DNA from 2 places in the Terriglobus sp. TAA 43 genome. Region 1 is predicted to be linked to the other one. Evidence: predicted binding sites of a transcription regulator. Region 1 holds the regulator's gene; the other holds the start of a gene.
The links. Region 1 encodes LexA, which represses DNA repair genes until DNA is damaged. Its sites were predicted from a motif close to CANTTCGCTTTTTATTCGC; they were not measured.
Positions count from the first base shown of each region.

Region 1 (7,466 bases):
ATCGACGAAGGTGTACGTTTGGACCGCCGTGATTGGCTATGCGATTTCGTTGCCGCTGGGTGCGGCTGGGGCGATCATCGCGTGGAAGAGCGGCTTTGAGATTGTGAAGTCTACGATCTGGTTATTCGCGCCTTACGATATTTGTCGCGTGAGCGGCGCATTAGCGAATGCCGCGGTGATCCTGTTGATTGTGCGTGCTGGTGCATTACGTTGGGCTGCGAAGGCTGTGGCCAACGTGGGGCAGATGGCGTTGTCCAACTACCTGGCAACGAGCGTGATCTGCCGCTTCCTGTTTGTGTGGGGACCAACGCACTGGTACGGGTACATGACATACTACAAGGTCTATTACGTGATGGCGGGAGTGTGGGCGTTCAACCTGATCTTCAGTGCCATCTGGCTGCGCTACTTCCAGTTTGGGCCGGTGGAGTGGGCGTGGCGTTCGCTGACTTACTGGCATCGCCAGTCGATGAAGCTACGTGTGTCGTCTGCGGAGACGGCCGCGGCTTAGTAAACTAAGAGCTTGGCGAACACTTCAAAGAAAGTCGAAGACCCGTCCACGCTGCGCGGACATGCGCTGGCTGTTGCGCTGCTGTCAGCGGGCGCGCTGTTTATGGAGAACCTGGATGCGACGATTATCGCGACCGGGTTGCCGACGATGGCGCGCGATTTCGGCACGTCTGCCATTGCCGTGAACGTTGGCATTACGGCCTATCTGCTAACCCTGGCGATCTTCATTCCGGTGAGCGGATGGGTGGCCACGCGGTTTGGCGAGCGACGCGTTTTCACATCGGCCATTCTGATCTTCACTTGCGCCTCTGCCTTGTGTGGGCTTAGCCATACGTTGCCGTTGTTTACGGCTTCGCGCGTGTTGCAGGGCATTGGCGGGTCGATGATGGTGCCGGTTGGGCGGTTGATGGTGCTGCGCGCTTCCACCAAAGCGCAGTTGATGAAGGCGATTGCTTACACGATCTGGCCTGCGCTGGTGGCGCCTATCCTTGGGCCACCGTTGGGTGGGTGGATTCTGTCGTTTACGACGTGGCCGTGGATGTTTCTGCTGAACGTGCCGATTGGCGTGGTGCTGTTTGCGCTGGCGTTGAAGCTGGTCCCGAAGGATCGTGAGACGGTTCGTGAGAGTTTCGATCTTCCGGGATTTCTGCTTGCTGGATCGGCTTCGTTCTGCCTGATGTATCTGCTGGAATCGCTGGAAGTGCAACATGCTCCCGGGATGAAGGCTGCGGTGTTGCTGGTGTTGACTGTCGCGTTGTCAGTGGCATTGGTGTGGTGGCTGCGTCGAGCGGAAAAGCCTTTGTTTTCGCTGGAGGTGTTTCGTATTGAGACATTCCGCGTATCGAATGGTGCTGGCTCGTTGTTCCGGATGGCAGTATTTTCTGTGCCGTTCCTGTTGCCGTTGTTGTTTCAGGAGGCATTCGGGCTGAATCCCCTGGAATCGGGATCGCTGACGATGGCGGTGTTTGCAGGGAATCTTGCGATGAAGCCGCTGACGGGGCCGCTGCTTCGTCGCTATGGCTTTCGCACCGTTCTGCTGTGGAATGGGACGTTGACCGCGTTAGCGCTGGTGGCTTGCGGATGGCTTCATGCAACCACGCCAAAGGTGATCACTCTGCTTGTTCTGTTTGCGGGTGGACTTGGGCGATCGATGGAACTGACGGCGCTTACGACGATGGGATTCGCGGACCTGCCGGAGAAGTTGAAGAACAGCGGCACCACGCTGGCTACGACGATTAACCAGATGACGACGAGTCTTGGTGTGGCTGTTTCTGCGCTGGCTTTGCACGGCAGCGCACTGGTGCGTGGTGGTGCAAGTGCGTTTGATTTTCGGGTTGCGTTTTGCGTGATGGCTGGCTTGGCTGCGTTGAGTTTGCCATCGTATTGGACGATGCATCCTGCTGCCGGTGCGGCGGTGAGTGGAAACCTGATCCGGCAGGAACGAGAAGCTACTCCTGCCGAGGGTTAGCGCAGAAGTGTTTGTAGAGCATTGAGCCATTTGGTTGGGCTATCCACCATCGCATCCGGGCCCGCTTCGCGTAGTTTTTCCGGTGCTAATCCGTAGCTGCACCCCAGGCAGAAGGCGCCAGCGTTGCGTGCGGTGGCGACGTCGACGTGGGAGTCGCCTACGAGGACGGTTCGTTGCGAGGATACCGGGCGGCCCAGCATGCGCGATGCTTCTTCCATCAATGAGTGCATGCCTTCGGGATCGGGCTTCTTGGTGGGGAAACTGTCGCCGCCATAGTTGGCGAAGAAGAACTCAGACAGCCCAAGGCCAGAACAGATGACGTGCGATGGGCGGTATGGCTTGTTGGTGAGGATTGCCATCGGCAGGGATGGTGCAGTTGCGCGGATCTTGCGGAGTTCACTGATCACGCCGGGATAGACGTAGGTGAAGTCGAGATCGTGCGCGCGATAGTAGTCCAGGAAGAAGGGAATCGCTTGCGCGAACGCTATTTCGTCCATGCCGCCTGTGGCTTCTAAAGCACGGCGCACGAGCATTGCAGCGCCATCACCGATGAACTCTGCAATGCGATGGGGCGGGAGCTTCTCGCGGCCCAGAAAGGCGAGTGTTGCATTGACCGACGCAGCGAGGTCTTGTTCCGAATCGATCAGCGTTCCGTCCAGATCGAAGACGAGAAGATCGCAGCGTAATTCGCTGCTGGCGTTCTCAGGCATACTTGCGCAACATGCCGAGGACCTTGCCCTGAATTGCGACGCGGTCGGCTGGGGCGAAGATGGGGGCCATCTCATTGTTGGAAGGCTGCAAGCGGATCAGGTTGCCTTCCTTGTAATAGCGCTTCAGCGTTGCGTCTGAACCGTCGACCAGCGCCACAACGATTTCACCTTCACGGGCGGTGCTGGTGCGTTCCACCAATACATAGTCGCCGTTGACGATGTGTTCGTCGCGCATGCTGTCGCCGCGGACTTCGAGGGCGAAGACTTCGCGGTTGCCGATGATCTCCGAGAGGGAGATAGATTCGGCTGTTTCGATGGCTTCCACGGGGCGGCCAGCAGCGATGCGGCCCAGGAGAGGCAGACGTTCATTCCCTTTACGGGAATTCCTTGGTGAAAGGACGTCGATGGAGCGGCTGCGGTTATGGGCGCGTTGCAACAGGCCCTTATTGTGCAGGTTTGTGATGTGTTTATGCACTGTTGCGAGCGAATTCAGACCGAGCCCAGCCGCAATTTCTTCGTAGGAAGGGGAGTATCCCTTGCGCTGGGTAAAGCCTGAGAGGAAGTCCAGAACCTCTTTTTGTCGCCGCGTGATCGCCATGGCTGAAATTGTAGCGAATAAAAGGCGAACTGCAAGGTAAAAATATTTTGTACCAAGAAAGCCAATGGGGTAGCGCGGTCGTTCCCGATGTGGTACGACTCGCCGACGCAGTGCCAAGCGAATTATTGTTTTGCTCTTATGTTCGCGTCATCTTGGAGTGGAGACAGATGCCGGATCGGAAAGCGCACCTGCCCGCACATGGACAAACGGAACGCAGGAGGAACAGAGATGAGAGTGATGGTGGCAGAAGATGATGCGGCACTTTCTTTGTTTTTGAAGAAGGCGCTCGAACTGGAAGGACACACCGTTCGCGCCGTTGCAGATGGCGCAAGTACGGTGGAAGGTATTCAGGAGGACGTGCCCGATCTGCTGGTACTGGATCTGGGACTTCCGCAGATGGATGGAATGGATGTGCTGCGCGCACTGCAAGACCGGGTTGCGTCAATGTCGATCCTGGTGCTGACGGGCCGGTCGCAGTTATCTAACAAGATTGAATGCTTGGAGTTGGGAGCGGACGACTATCTGTTGAAACCGTTCTCAATGCATGAACTGCTTGCACGTTGCAAGGCAATTGGTCGGCGGCGGATGGGATCTGCGGCGGGCATTCTGCAATGTGCAGGGGTGCGGATGGATCGCATTCAACGTACTGTTTCGTATCAGGACGAAGTTTTGGAATTTACCTCGAAGGAATTCCTGTTGCTGGAGTACCTGTTGCTGCAGAAGGGACGGGCGGTGTCACGTCGTGAATTGCTGGAGAACGTGTGGCAGATGTCGCCAGATGCAGGAACCAACGTGGTGGATGTGTATGTGAACTATCTCCGTCGCAAGCTAGGCGCAGTGGGAGCATCAGGCTTGGTGCAGACAATGCGTGGCGAGGGATATGGCATTGCCGCGAAACATAATATTGGTACGCCGCGATTTGGTGCGATGTCTGCCACCACGGGTTATCGAGCAGCGCTGGAGGTTGCGTGAACCAGATGAGGTCGACTGTGAACGATGCCGCATTGGAAGAGTTGGATGATGCTATTCACATGCTTGCGCAGCCATTGACGGCGCTGTTGTTTACCGTGGAGATGGCTGCTCTTCGAACAGATCCGGAGCAGATCCAGGACGCGTTGAAGACCGCGCGTACGGAGTGCCGCCGAGCGGTTGCGGAGATGGATCGAGTGCGTGAGGCAGTAGCGCGTCTGCACGCGGGAGGAACGCGATGAATCCGATGGCGGCTGCGTCTGTTCAGCAACGCTCTGTGGTGTTAGTAACTCCTGATACGGAGTTGCGGCATAAGCTTTCTGCTTTGCTTGCTGGCCTGCGTTGGCAGGTGTTTCCTGCTTCCGGAGGGGCGGAGGCAATGATGCATCTCGGAAGCATGGCACCGGAGGCGATGATTGTGGATCATTGGCTGCCGGACCTGGATGCGTCAGAGTTCGCGGAGTACGCTGCGACGGTTTGTCCTGCGACGGATATGTTGCAGATGGATGGCAGCTGTAACGGGTCCACGGTGCGTAGTGCGCGACGCAATGAGCTGCTGCACGCGTTGCGAGAGGCGCAGGAAATTCGCATGGAACCTTCGCCTTCAACCGGAGGTTTCGACGGGGCATCCTGGCTTCATGCGCCTGTTACAGCGCCCGTTTCGATGCCTGTATTTGCGGCCAAGCCGATGGTGCCTGACGTCCCGGAAGAGATCAAGATGCATCTTCCTGAATTTGTCGGCGATGCTTTGAAGATGCGGGAGTTGGCACTGCAGATCCGGCTGGTGGCTGCTCATACGGCGAACGTGCTGGTGTTGGGCGAAACGGGTACGGGAAAAGAGCTGGTGGCAAAGGCCGTGCATCGGTTGAGTCCTCGTGCAGGAAAGCCGTTTGTTGTGCTGAACTGTGCTGCCATTCCGGAACATCTGCTGGAGGCGGAATTGTTTGGTCATACGCGGGGCGCGTTTACAGGAGCGGTTTCCTCGCGCATGGGGCGCATTGAAGCAGCGCATGGCGGCACGCTGTTTCTGGACGAAATTGGAGAGATGCCTCTGCCGCTACAGGCGAAGATGCTTCGTTTCCTGGAGAGTGGCGAGATTCAGAAGGTGGGTGAGAATGACCCTATTCGTGTGGATGTGCGCATTGTCGCGGCCACACACCAACCGTTAGAGGAACTGGCGCGTGATCGGCGATTCAGGCCGGATTTGTATTACCGTCTTGCGGTATTTCCAGTGGAGATACCGGCATTGCGGGAGAGGCGTGAAGATATTCCCATGCTGGTGGAACATACATTACGCAAACTGGGCGATAGCATGCCCCGTAAATCTATCAGCAGAGAAGCCTTGGCTTTATTGATGGACCTTGATTGGTCAGGCAATGTTCGTGAACTTGGCCATATGATCCACCGCGCGGTGATTTTGTGCGGTGAGGAATCGGGTATCCGACCAGAACATATCCGGCTGCCGGGACAGATTTCAGTGATGCAACATTAGAAAAATCGCAAGCAAAGCATAGCTCGCAGTTAGGCCGCTCTCAGGAGCGGCCTAACTCTTGGCCTTCAGAATGCACTTATCGGCAGTAAGTCATTCTGCCTTTAATTGAAGGGAGGCTTCATGCTTGAGATGCCAACGGCCGATGCGCTGGAACGTTATCTGACACTGACCACACAGCAGATGAAGCTGACCGCGGCAAACATGGCCAATGTAGACACTCCCGGATATCGCACGCAGGGTTTGGACTTTGAGGGTGAGTTTGGGAAAGCGCTGGATGCGCACGGTATGAGTGGCGATCTGACCATAAGTGATGTTGGTGGGCTGACATCGCGACCGGATGGCAACAACGTTTCTCTCGATCGCGAATCGATGCTGATGGCGCAGACTCAGTTGCAATTTCGCACAGGTGTGGAACTGCTGAGGCATCAGTACTCGCAAATGATGGACGCTATTAAGTCGGACGGTAAGTGAGTTAACCAATGAACCTATTTGGAATGATGCAGGTTACAGGTTCGGCACTGACGGCGCAGCGTGTGCGGGCCGATGTGGTGGCTGCAAATATGGCGAATGCAGAGACCACGCGGACGGAAGACGGTGTGCCGTATCAGCGACAGAGCGTCGTGTTGCAGAGCGTTGGTGAAAATACGTTTGCCGGTGCGATGAAAAGTTTTGGATTGAGTAATGCGAGTGCGCCGGAAGGTGGCGTGAAGGTCGCTGAGATTCTCAAGAGCGAGGCGCCGCCATTGCGACGCTATGATCCTTCGCACCCGGATGCAGATGGGGATGGTTATGTTTCGTTTCCGGATATCAATCCGGTGACGGAGATGGTGGATCTGATGGGCGCCAGTCGCTCGTATGGTTTGAACGCAAGTGCTTTGCAGGCTGAAAAAGGCATGTTGAGCGCTTCCATAGACCTGTTGAAGTAAACGGACGGAGAGAGAGATGTTGCCGATCCAAAATCCCGTGGCCCTTCGTGAAGCTCTTCTGCAAAGCAGAATGCCAGCGGCCGCTGCGGAGAGTGCGCAGCCTTCGAATGTTTTTGGAAACATGATGCATGCCGCGCAGCAGCAGATTAGCAACGCAGATACAAAAGCGCAGCAGGCAGTGACGGGCTTATTGAGTGGCCAGGGTGTGGATGTGCACGAGGCCATGATTGCGACGCAGCAGGCGGATCTGACCTTTGAACTCGCACTCCAGGTGCGTAACAAAGCTGTAGCTGCCTACCAGCAGATGATGCAGATGCAGTTTTAACGCAACGGACGGGGAACGATGGCAGCAACGATGGAACCAGGAACGGCGATCAGCCGCAGCAACGCGATGCTGGTGGCCTTTCGTGAGCGATGGAGTGCCATGGAGCCCGCTCGCAGGCATCTCCTGATGGGGAGTCTTGCAGCGTTGTTGGTCCTGTCTGGTATTTCCGTTTGGTGGAGTACGCGTACGGATTGGCGCGTACTGTTTAGCGGAATGGATGGCAGAGATGCCGCGACGATGGAGCAGCAGTTGAGTTCCGCGGGCATCCGCTATCAGACCACGCCGGACGGATCAGCGCTTCAGGTTCCGGCTGAACAACTGGACAAAGCGCGCGTTGCAATTTCCACTAGCGGACTGCCGCAGTCGGGGCGCATGGGGTTTGAGCTTTTCGACAAGCCGAACTGGGTGGGTAGCGAGTTCGACGAGAAGGTGAACTACCAGCGGGCTTTGGAAGGGGAGCTGGAGCACACG
Region 1 is NZ_JUGR01000001.1:794,476-801,941, reverse strand. It holds gene M504_RS03375 (DUF418 domain-containing protein) at 1-508, shown strand, start outside; gene M504_RS03370 (DHA2 family efflux MFS transporter permease subunit) at 521-1,975, shown strand; gene M504_RS03365 (HAD hydrolase-like protein) at 1,972-2,685, opposite strand; gene lexA (transcriptional repressor LexA) at 2,678-3,283, opposite strand; gene M504_RS03355 (response regulator transcription factor) at 3,512-4,255, shown strand; gene M504_RS03350 (histidine kinase) at 4,252-4,494, shown strand; gene M504_RS03345 (sigma-54 dependent transcriptional regulator) at 4,491-5,744, shown strand; gene M504_RS03340 (flagellar basal body protein) at 5,865-6,215, shown strand; gene flgC (flagellar basal body rod protein FlgC) at 6,224-6,670, shown strand; gene fliE (flagellar hook-basal body complex protein FliE) at 6,687-6,995, shown strand; gene fliF (flagellar basal-body MS-ring/collar protein FliF) at 7,014-7,466, shown strand, end outside.

Region 2 (7,466 bases), on a different contig from region 1:
TCGTTCGTGACGTCCACCACCTTCGAGATGCAGTGTGATCGTGATCGACGCCAACGCATACACGCGTGACTTGGCCCTTAGAATCAATTGTTCCAACATCGTCGAGAGGCCAAAGAGCAGCGATTCTAGATCGTCGAGCGGAAAGTCGAGTTCCGCCTCTTCTTCCAAAACGAAGGGGACGAGGATTGGTTGCAGAAGATGAGGTCGTTCTCCACGTGCGAGTTCGAGCAGACGCTTGCCGTCTTGTCCTAAACGAGAGATTAACGACTTTTCCGGCAGGGCCGACAATGCACCGACGGTGCGTATGCCCCATGCACGAAACGTCTCTTCCTGGCTTTCACTCATGTCCAGCACGGATAGCGGAAGACCAGACAAGGCTTTCGCTTCATCACCTCGGCGCACCACCTGAATCGGAATTCCGCCTCGTAGCCCTCGTGCGAAGCAGATAGAAGCATGAAGGTTCGAGCTCACAGTAATCGATGCGGAGACGCCTATTGCGCGAAGCCGTTGTCTCAGCTGCTTCGCCAGCATGGCCGGTGGCCCGAATAGGCTTTCCGTTCCGAAAGCATCCAGGACACAAACAAAGCTGCCGTTGACGCTTCGATCTTCAATGCGCGGAGAGAAACAACCTGCGCACTCAAGCAGAATGGTTCGTACCGTATCTTCGATGCGCAACGATCGATCCAGTACAGTGACACCTTCGAAGGTGTCCACTTCAACCTTCGTCATCCCGGGTCGAAGGCCTAGAAGTCGGGCGCGTGTATTCAGGGCGCACACGGTTTGCTGTGGAGCCTCTCCTTCGAAGACCACACACGGTTTCTCGCTCAGTTCTGGACGAAGGCGCAGAAGGGCTTGCGCAGGAAACTCTCGCGCATAGACGCACACGTAGAGTTCGGGAGGTGTCTTCATCTCGGCCCTACCCAACTTGCACGTTGCTGCCACCGTGCTTCTGTCGCACGTTGTGGAGGCTTATACATCGGAATGACATTGGAAGGCGTTGGTGCAAATCGCTGGCGTAACACTTCCACTCGCGCATTCAGTCCCGTGAACACTGTTCGTTCTTCATCGGTGTCATCCATCGGATGCAGCCGCAGTTGCAACTCGGAGCTACTTTTCGCGCACGGATATTGCGAGAGAAGAAGGATGGTGGACTGCGTTTTCTCTGCCGCGACTCGGTAACGATGCCAGGTCGAAAGTTCGATCCGCGCAGCGTGTTCCAGTGCGATCCCACCAAGGTCGAGCACGATCGCACTGAAGCCACCCGTCTGAATCAAGAGATCGGCGGAACGCAGTGCTTGTTCGATGGCATCGTAGGTACGGGCCCGACGATGCGTCCGTTTCGCAGTTGCGGCGGAGATCAGGCTTGACTCGAAGGTTTGAGGAATAGAACGTGGCCTGGCAATCGGCTCCGCACAGCGAGCGGCAATGACTTCCTCACCCAAGAACCGATCCACAGCTGCGGAAAGCCCTTTCGATTCGGATCGTGGATGCGTTCCGTGTCCACCGCCATGTAAACCTTTCGTCACTGCCTTGGGGGCGAAGCACTCCGGCGGCAGAGAAAGCTGCTTCGTCTCCTGCGCTTCGATGCGTTCGTGCACACCGCAACGTACCCAAAGCAAGCGCTTCAGATCCATCCCGACAGAGGCTGCGGACGTAGGATTGAATGTGTTTGCTGCATCAATCCAGGCGCATACCCTTCCCGATGCCGCAATCGAGGCAAGGAAGGAAAGAGCGACTGAAGTTCGGCCGGAGCACTCTTCCCCCACCAACTCCGTAAGAGCCCCCACAGGAAATCCGCCACCCAACAGGTCGTCCAACGCAGTGATGCCAATCGGGTTCGTAGGGCGAATGATCCTTGGCGGTGGTGTTAGCGCCGATGGAATTCGGGCTGCTAAAGCAGCCTCAACCTGTACCCGGATTGTGTTGGAGGAGAGCATGGCGTATTCGCCATATATTCGCCTATGGTGACGGGGAGACGTCAAGCAATTCTTGCACCCTTACATGTGCAAATGCTATCTAACGATAAGCAATGAAAGAAGTAAAGATTTCTTGATTGCGGGCTTAAACCAAGGCGCTTCTTTCGTACGCAACACGTTAATACGAACGGGATAGAACACCATATGCTCCATCTGCCTATCTGCGGTTATCTCTTGGCGGAGCCTCTTGCATAGAAACAGAAGCGCTCACTCTATCGGTGAATACATAGGAGATTTGGCTCTCCTTCAGGTGCGTCACTGATCGTAAACACGTTTCTCAGAAGAAGTAACTCACTCCGGCGACTCTTGTTTCGTCGACTTCTTGTCCGGGTTGGTATCGATGCGCCTCATACCCACGGCGTCGATAAACCTGTCGATCTCAGTCACGGAGCAGACCAGGGTTCCGTCTGGTTTTTCGTAAGCAGAAAGCAGTTCGCTCCAAGTGGCATACAGTGCCCGTTCTCTGATGAGAGGAGAACCGTCCCGATGAATGAAAGGATGCGCCACCTGGTGGCCATCCGAAAACGCACTTAGTTCATAGGTGCCGTCCGGCAATCTCTTGCCGAGTACTTCGCCATTTCGCCCTTCACTCACTTGCCACCGTCACAACCTGGGATGTGTTGCAGACCATCATTTGCTATTCGGTTCAACGAACATCTCATCCTGTGTGTTGTCGGTGAGATGTGCTGTCATCGTCTCCGCTTCAAACGGACGTAGCAGATCAATGGGTGGCTGCTCTGTCTCTTCGCGACTCAGCCATCGTGTGTAGTCGTTCGGGTGCAAGATAACTGGCATCCGATTATGAATTGATTCCATCAGTTCGTTCGGGTCCGTTGTGATGATGGTGTAGCTCTGTAACCAGTCGCCAGTTTCAGGATTCTTCCACGCTCCCCACAATCCCGCGAAGGCGAAGGGGCGATGGTTCTTGAGAGTGATCTCGTACTTGGGATTGTCCTTCTTGCGGATCTTATGCCACTCATAAAAGCTATCAGCTGGAACCAGGCAGCGATGGGTTGCGAAGGCTCTCTTCCACATGCCTGCCTTCTCGATTCCTTCCGCCCGTGCATTGAACGTGGTGGGTGGAAACCTCTCATTGGGCTTATGCCAGGAAGGAACGAAACCCCAACGGGCCATCACAAGGTCACGCTCACCAGTATCTTTGTTCACGCGGATAATCGGCTGCATAGTGGCGGGTCGTACGTCGTCATCAGGGGGCAGAATAACGCTGTCTAGATGCCCGTTAACATGGAACGCCGTGGCGATGGCCTGCTTATCCGATTTCCGTTTGTAACGACCGCACATGAAGAATGAGATGCGAGAGCGTGAAGGAAGAACAGTAGCCGAGCGAATGAGGGATGAAAGATTACGTAGCATAGCGTGACAGAATTTTCCGTATCGGTCATCTCGGCAAACGTCCGGGATGGCCTTTTCATTCCATGTGCGGCGCCGCCGGAAGAACCCCTTACGGATTGCAAACAAACGAAAATATTTGAGACAACCAAATAAAATTGATTGCCTGAGTAGTGCAATGATGACATACTAGGTGTCATGAATGAAGCACGCGGATATACGAGCCCTCTCCGTAAACAGCAAGCCGAGGATACCCGCCGACGAATCGTTGATTCCGCGCTGGAACTGATTCAGGAAACACCTCAGGAGGCGCTGTCCCACGAACGCATTGCCAAGCGTTCCGAGATTGCGCTGCGAACGGTGTATCGGCATTTTCCTTCCCGCACAGAATTGCTGGATGCGGTCTGGCAGGAGAGTGATCGCCGACTGCAATTGGCGCACTATCCGGACACCGAGAGCGACATGCTTGCTTCGCTGGACTCTGTATACGGCAACATGGATGCGCACCCGGGACTCATCCGCGGGCTGCTGTATTCCAACGCCGGCCAGGAGATGCGCCGCCGGGACAGTGAACGCCGACGGCAGGGCGTGGTCAAAGCGCTCGCTGATGCGACGTCCCAACTTTCAGAGGGTGAGCGCAGGCAGGTGATTGCGGTCTTCCAATCCCTCTACAGCGCTCGTACGTGGGAGATGATGCGCGACCGTGCGCACCTGAAGGATGGCGAAGTTAGCAAGGCTGTTGGATGGGCTATGCGGACGCTGCTGGACTCGCTTCGTCGCGACCAGAAGCAGAACAAGACGAGCGTCGCCAAAATGATAAAGGCTTCCTCTAAGGCGAACAAAGGGGGACTCAATACGAAGCGTTGAGATCTCCGTCGGACGGCGAATGACATCGCCTCTGGGCGGCTAACAACAACAGAAGATCTTCGCAGTCCGCCGCACACCGTCATCGACCGTGACCGCGGCTCTGCGCCCAAAAACTTCAATCGCTTCAGCCTTGGCTTGAGGCCCACAGAAAGGATTCTCTATGGCACCACTAAAGCAACTCCGCGTGTTCGGCGAACTCGTTGAAATCCTAGTAAGCAGCGAACAGACCGGCAACACCTTCTGCGTCGTGACGCAGACCTGCGGCCCGGGTGGAGGTCCCCCGCCTCATATTCACGAGTATGAGGACGAAGTCTTCACTGTTCTCCAAGGTGAATTTGAGGTGCTGACGGACGACACCTGGAAGACGCTATCCCAGGGCGAAACGACGTACTCCATGCGTGGGACGCTGCACACTTTTCGCAATTGCGGTTCAGGTATGGGCAAGATTCAGGGTGTCGCGTTTACGTCGATGAAGTTCGATGAGTATCTGGAAGAGATCGCCGCATTGCAGATGCCACAAGACTTGGATCGACTTGCCGAGATCTCAGCGAAGCACGGCATCCGCTTTGTGACACCCGAGCAACCTGTGGCTGGTAGGGAACAAGCACTTCAGTATCGCTGAATAACAGGCGCCCCGCAGGGCGACGACCCCGTGCGCCCAGAAGCGCCTCACGACAAGAACAAGGCGGCTATCTTGCTGCCTCGAGGAGAGCAACATCATGACGATCTATCGAACATTCTTTGGAATAACTGCAAAAGCGCTTATCGTGTTCGCGCTTATTCCGTATCCATCCTTTATGCATGCCCAGCTATGGTCCCCGCACCAGAAGTCCACATTGGTGGAGAAGCAACCTCAGATGCAGCAACTACCGCAGTCCGTCGGTGGTAGGACAGCAGTTGCATTTAGTAATGAGGATGGCACGTTGCCAATCTTCGCTGCGAAGAAGCCCGATGTTGTCCGCATCGGCGTGATCCTGCCGATCAACAAGCTTGATGACAAGGGACAATTGAACGATGGTGAACCGTGGCGAACCGCCGAATTGCAGTTACTTGCGGGACCAACGCTGGAGGCGATTGCGCTCAAGTCGATCCTTCCCGAGCAGGCCCTCAAAGAAGCAGAGCTTCTTGCCTGCGACTACGTTTTGACGACCACGATCACACAGCAGCCGGTCCAAACACAAGGTCGCTTCAGCAGGCTCAGTAACATGCGGACGCTACAAGCTGCCGCTACTGCAGCGCAGTTCGTTCCTGGCGTCAGCTCGGGTGCCAACGTCGCTAACATGGCGGTCTCTACCTTAGCGTCTCAAGGCCGTCCTTCTTTGGCTGATGGTCTGCCTCAACAGGTAAAGGCAAACTCCGAGATCATCATGGAGTACAGATTGACCGATGCGCACTCCAAGATTGTCTTGTCGGGAACGGAAAAGCAACGGTCGGGCAGCGACGGTTACTCGGTTGTGACCGGGATGATCACGACGGTTGCAAGCAAGGTCGCGGCCGCAGCCACCCGTTAGCCGTTCAACGATCAATAACCTTCTTACACATCACAACTCAGAAAGGATCGTAATGAAAACGCACTTTGACATCTTCGGTGAACCGGTTGAACTAGTCCTCACCAGCGACAAGACAAACGGGATGTTCTCCATCGGCCGCCAGACTTGTAAACCCGGCAGCGGAACGCCGCCACACGTTCATCAACATGAAGATGAGGTCTTTTCCGTGGTGACCGGACGTTTCGAGATCTTCAACGGGGAATCGTGGACAGAGGTTCCAAAGAACGGCATCATCTTCGCACCTCGTGGAGGCGTGCATTGCTTCCGCAACTGCGGCGATACAGATGGCACCATCCAATTCATCTGCAGTGGAGATCAGTTCGATATTTTCCTCGAAGGCTTATCGCGCTATGTCTTGCCGCAAGACGTACAGGCCATTGTGGATTATTCTGCAACCTATGGGATCACCTATCCAACGCTTCCACCGCCCTCCGCTTGAGGGTGGTGCAAAGAGCGATTGAATGTTCCGCCGTCGGCTTTCCGTGGCAAATGCCTCACGGCTGCCTCCGGCAAAGAGATTCTCATTACGCCTCGCACACGGAAGCCATTCTTCCCCATGCGCCATTGACTTACGAATCAGGCCAAAAGGTAAGCGGGCACCGCGATATCGTGGCACCCGCAAGAAAATTTATGCAGCTGCAGCAGCTTCCGTATTCTCTCGTTGGGAAATGGAAGTCAGCAACGAATCCGCATGCTTCTCTTCACTCAGCGTCTGCTCCAAGAGGCGAGCATGCTCAGAGAGGCCAAGAATCCGTGCCCATTCCCGCGCGGAGCCGTAGGAAGCAATCTCGTAGTGTTCGATCTTCTGTGCCGTCGCAAGCAGCCCTGCATCTCGAACGGGACCTTCGCTCGATTCGCTAACGATATTTGTGCCACTCGAAATCAAGGCCGTGGTGATGGGATCTTTCTTGTCATCATCGTCGTCCGTTAGTTCCATCAGCATCTGCCTAAGACGATCAGCCTGTACCTCGGTTTCCTGTCGATGAGATTGAAAAGCCTGCTTGAGCTGCGTGTCCCGGGCATGCTCAATCATGCTTGCAAGACCCTTGACGATCTGCGTCTCCGTTGAGAGCAGGTACTGAAGCTGTCCTATGTAGAGCGAACGCAGGTCTTCATATTCATTCGGTGTAATTAGTCCCATATATTCTCCTGTCGGTCACGATCTTCCTGCTGAGAGCGCCTATACCGGTCGCAGGTTGGCTCAGACGGAAATACTTCGTGCGTCAAAGCGGCGCATTTCGTTTTTCAACGGCACACTATGTCGGGATCGCAACTTCCTACTTCAGCACAATGTCTGAAAGGAGACTTATCGAGATGATTGATTGACGCTATATCGATGGGACTCAATTTGTATGCCGGGAATAGGACTTACATGAAACTACTCTCTTTGGCACTTACATTCGGTTCTAAGCGGAGGCGTTTTCCCCTGAGCTTTGCGCATCCCATTGTGTCAGCTCGATCGATTTGGTCAGGGAGACTTTCATGTATCACCACATTAAGAAGATGATGTATACCGTCAACGTCGGCATGCCGGACGTACGGTTCGGCAACATGTTACTCGAGCAGTTTGGCGGTGCCAATGGCGAACTCGCAGCTGCGATGCAATACACGATTCAGGGTTGGAACTGCGTGGATGATCTCGCGCGACGCGATCTGCTCCTTGATATCGGAACAGAGGAGTTGAGCCACCTTGAGGTAGTAGGCGCGCTCATCCGTATGCATT
Region 2 is NZ_JUGR01000003.1:151,978-159,443, reverse strand. It holds gene M504_RS18475 (DNA polymerase Y family protein) at 1-909, opposite strand, end outside; gene M504_RS18470 (ATPase domain-containing protein) at 906-1,937, opposite strand; gene M504_RS18465 (hypothetical protein) at 2,268-2,570, opposite strand; gene M504_RS18460 (SOS response-associated peptidase) at 2,607-3,278, opposite strand; gene M504_RS21560 (TetR/AcrR family transcriptional regulator) at 3,525-4,193, shown strand; gene M504_RS18450 (cupin domain-containing protein) at 4,354-4,815, shown strand; gene M504_RS18445 (hypothetical protein) at 4,913-5,704, shown strand; gene M504_RS21555 (cupin domain-containing protein) at 5,757-6,182, shown strand; gene M504_RS18435 (ferritin-like domain-containing protein) at 6,372-6,884, opposite strand; gene M504_RS18430 (manganese catalase family protein) at 7,226-7,466, shown strand, end outside.
Region 2: a site for LexA is predicted at 1,941-1,959, ahead of M504_RS18470 (ATPase domain-containing protein). Genes of this name have one in related genera too.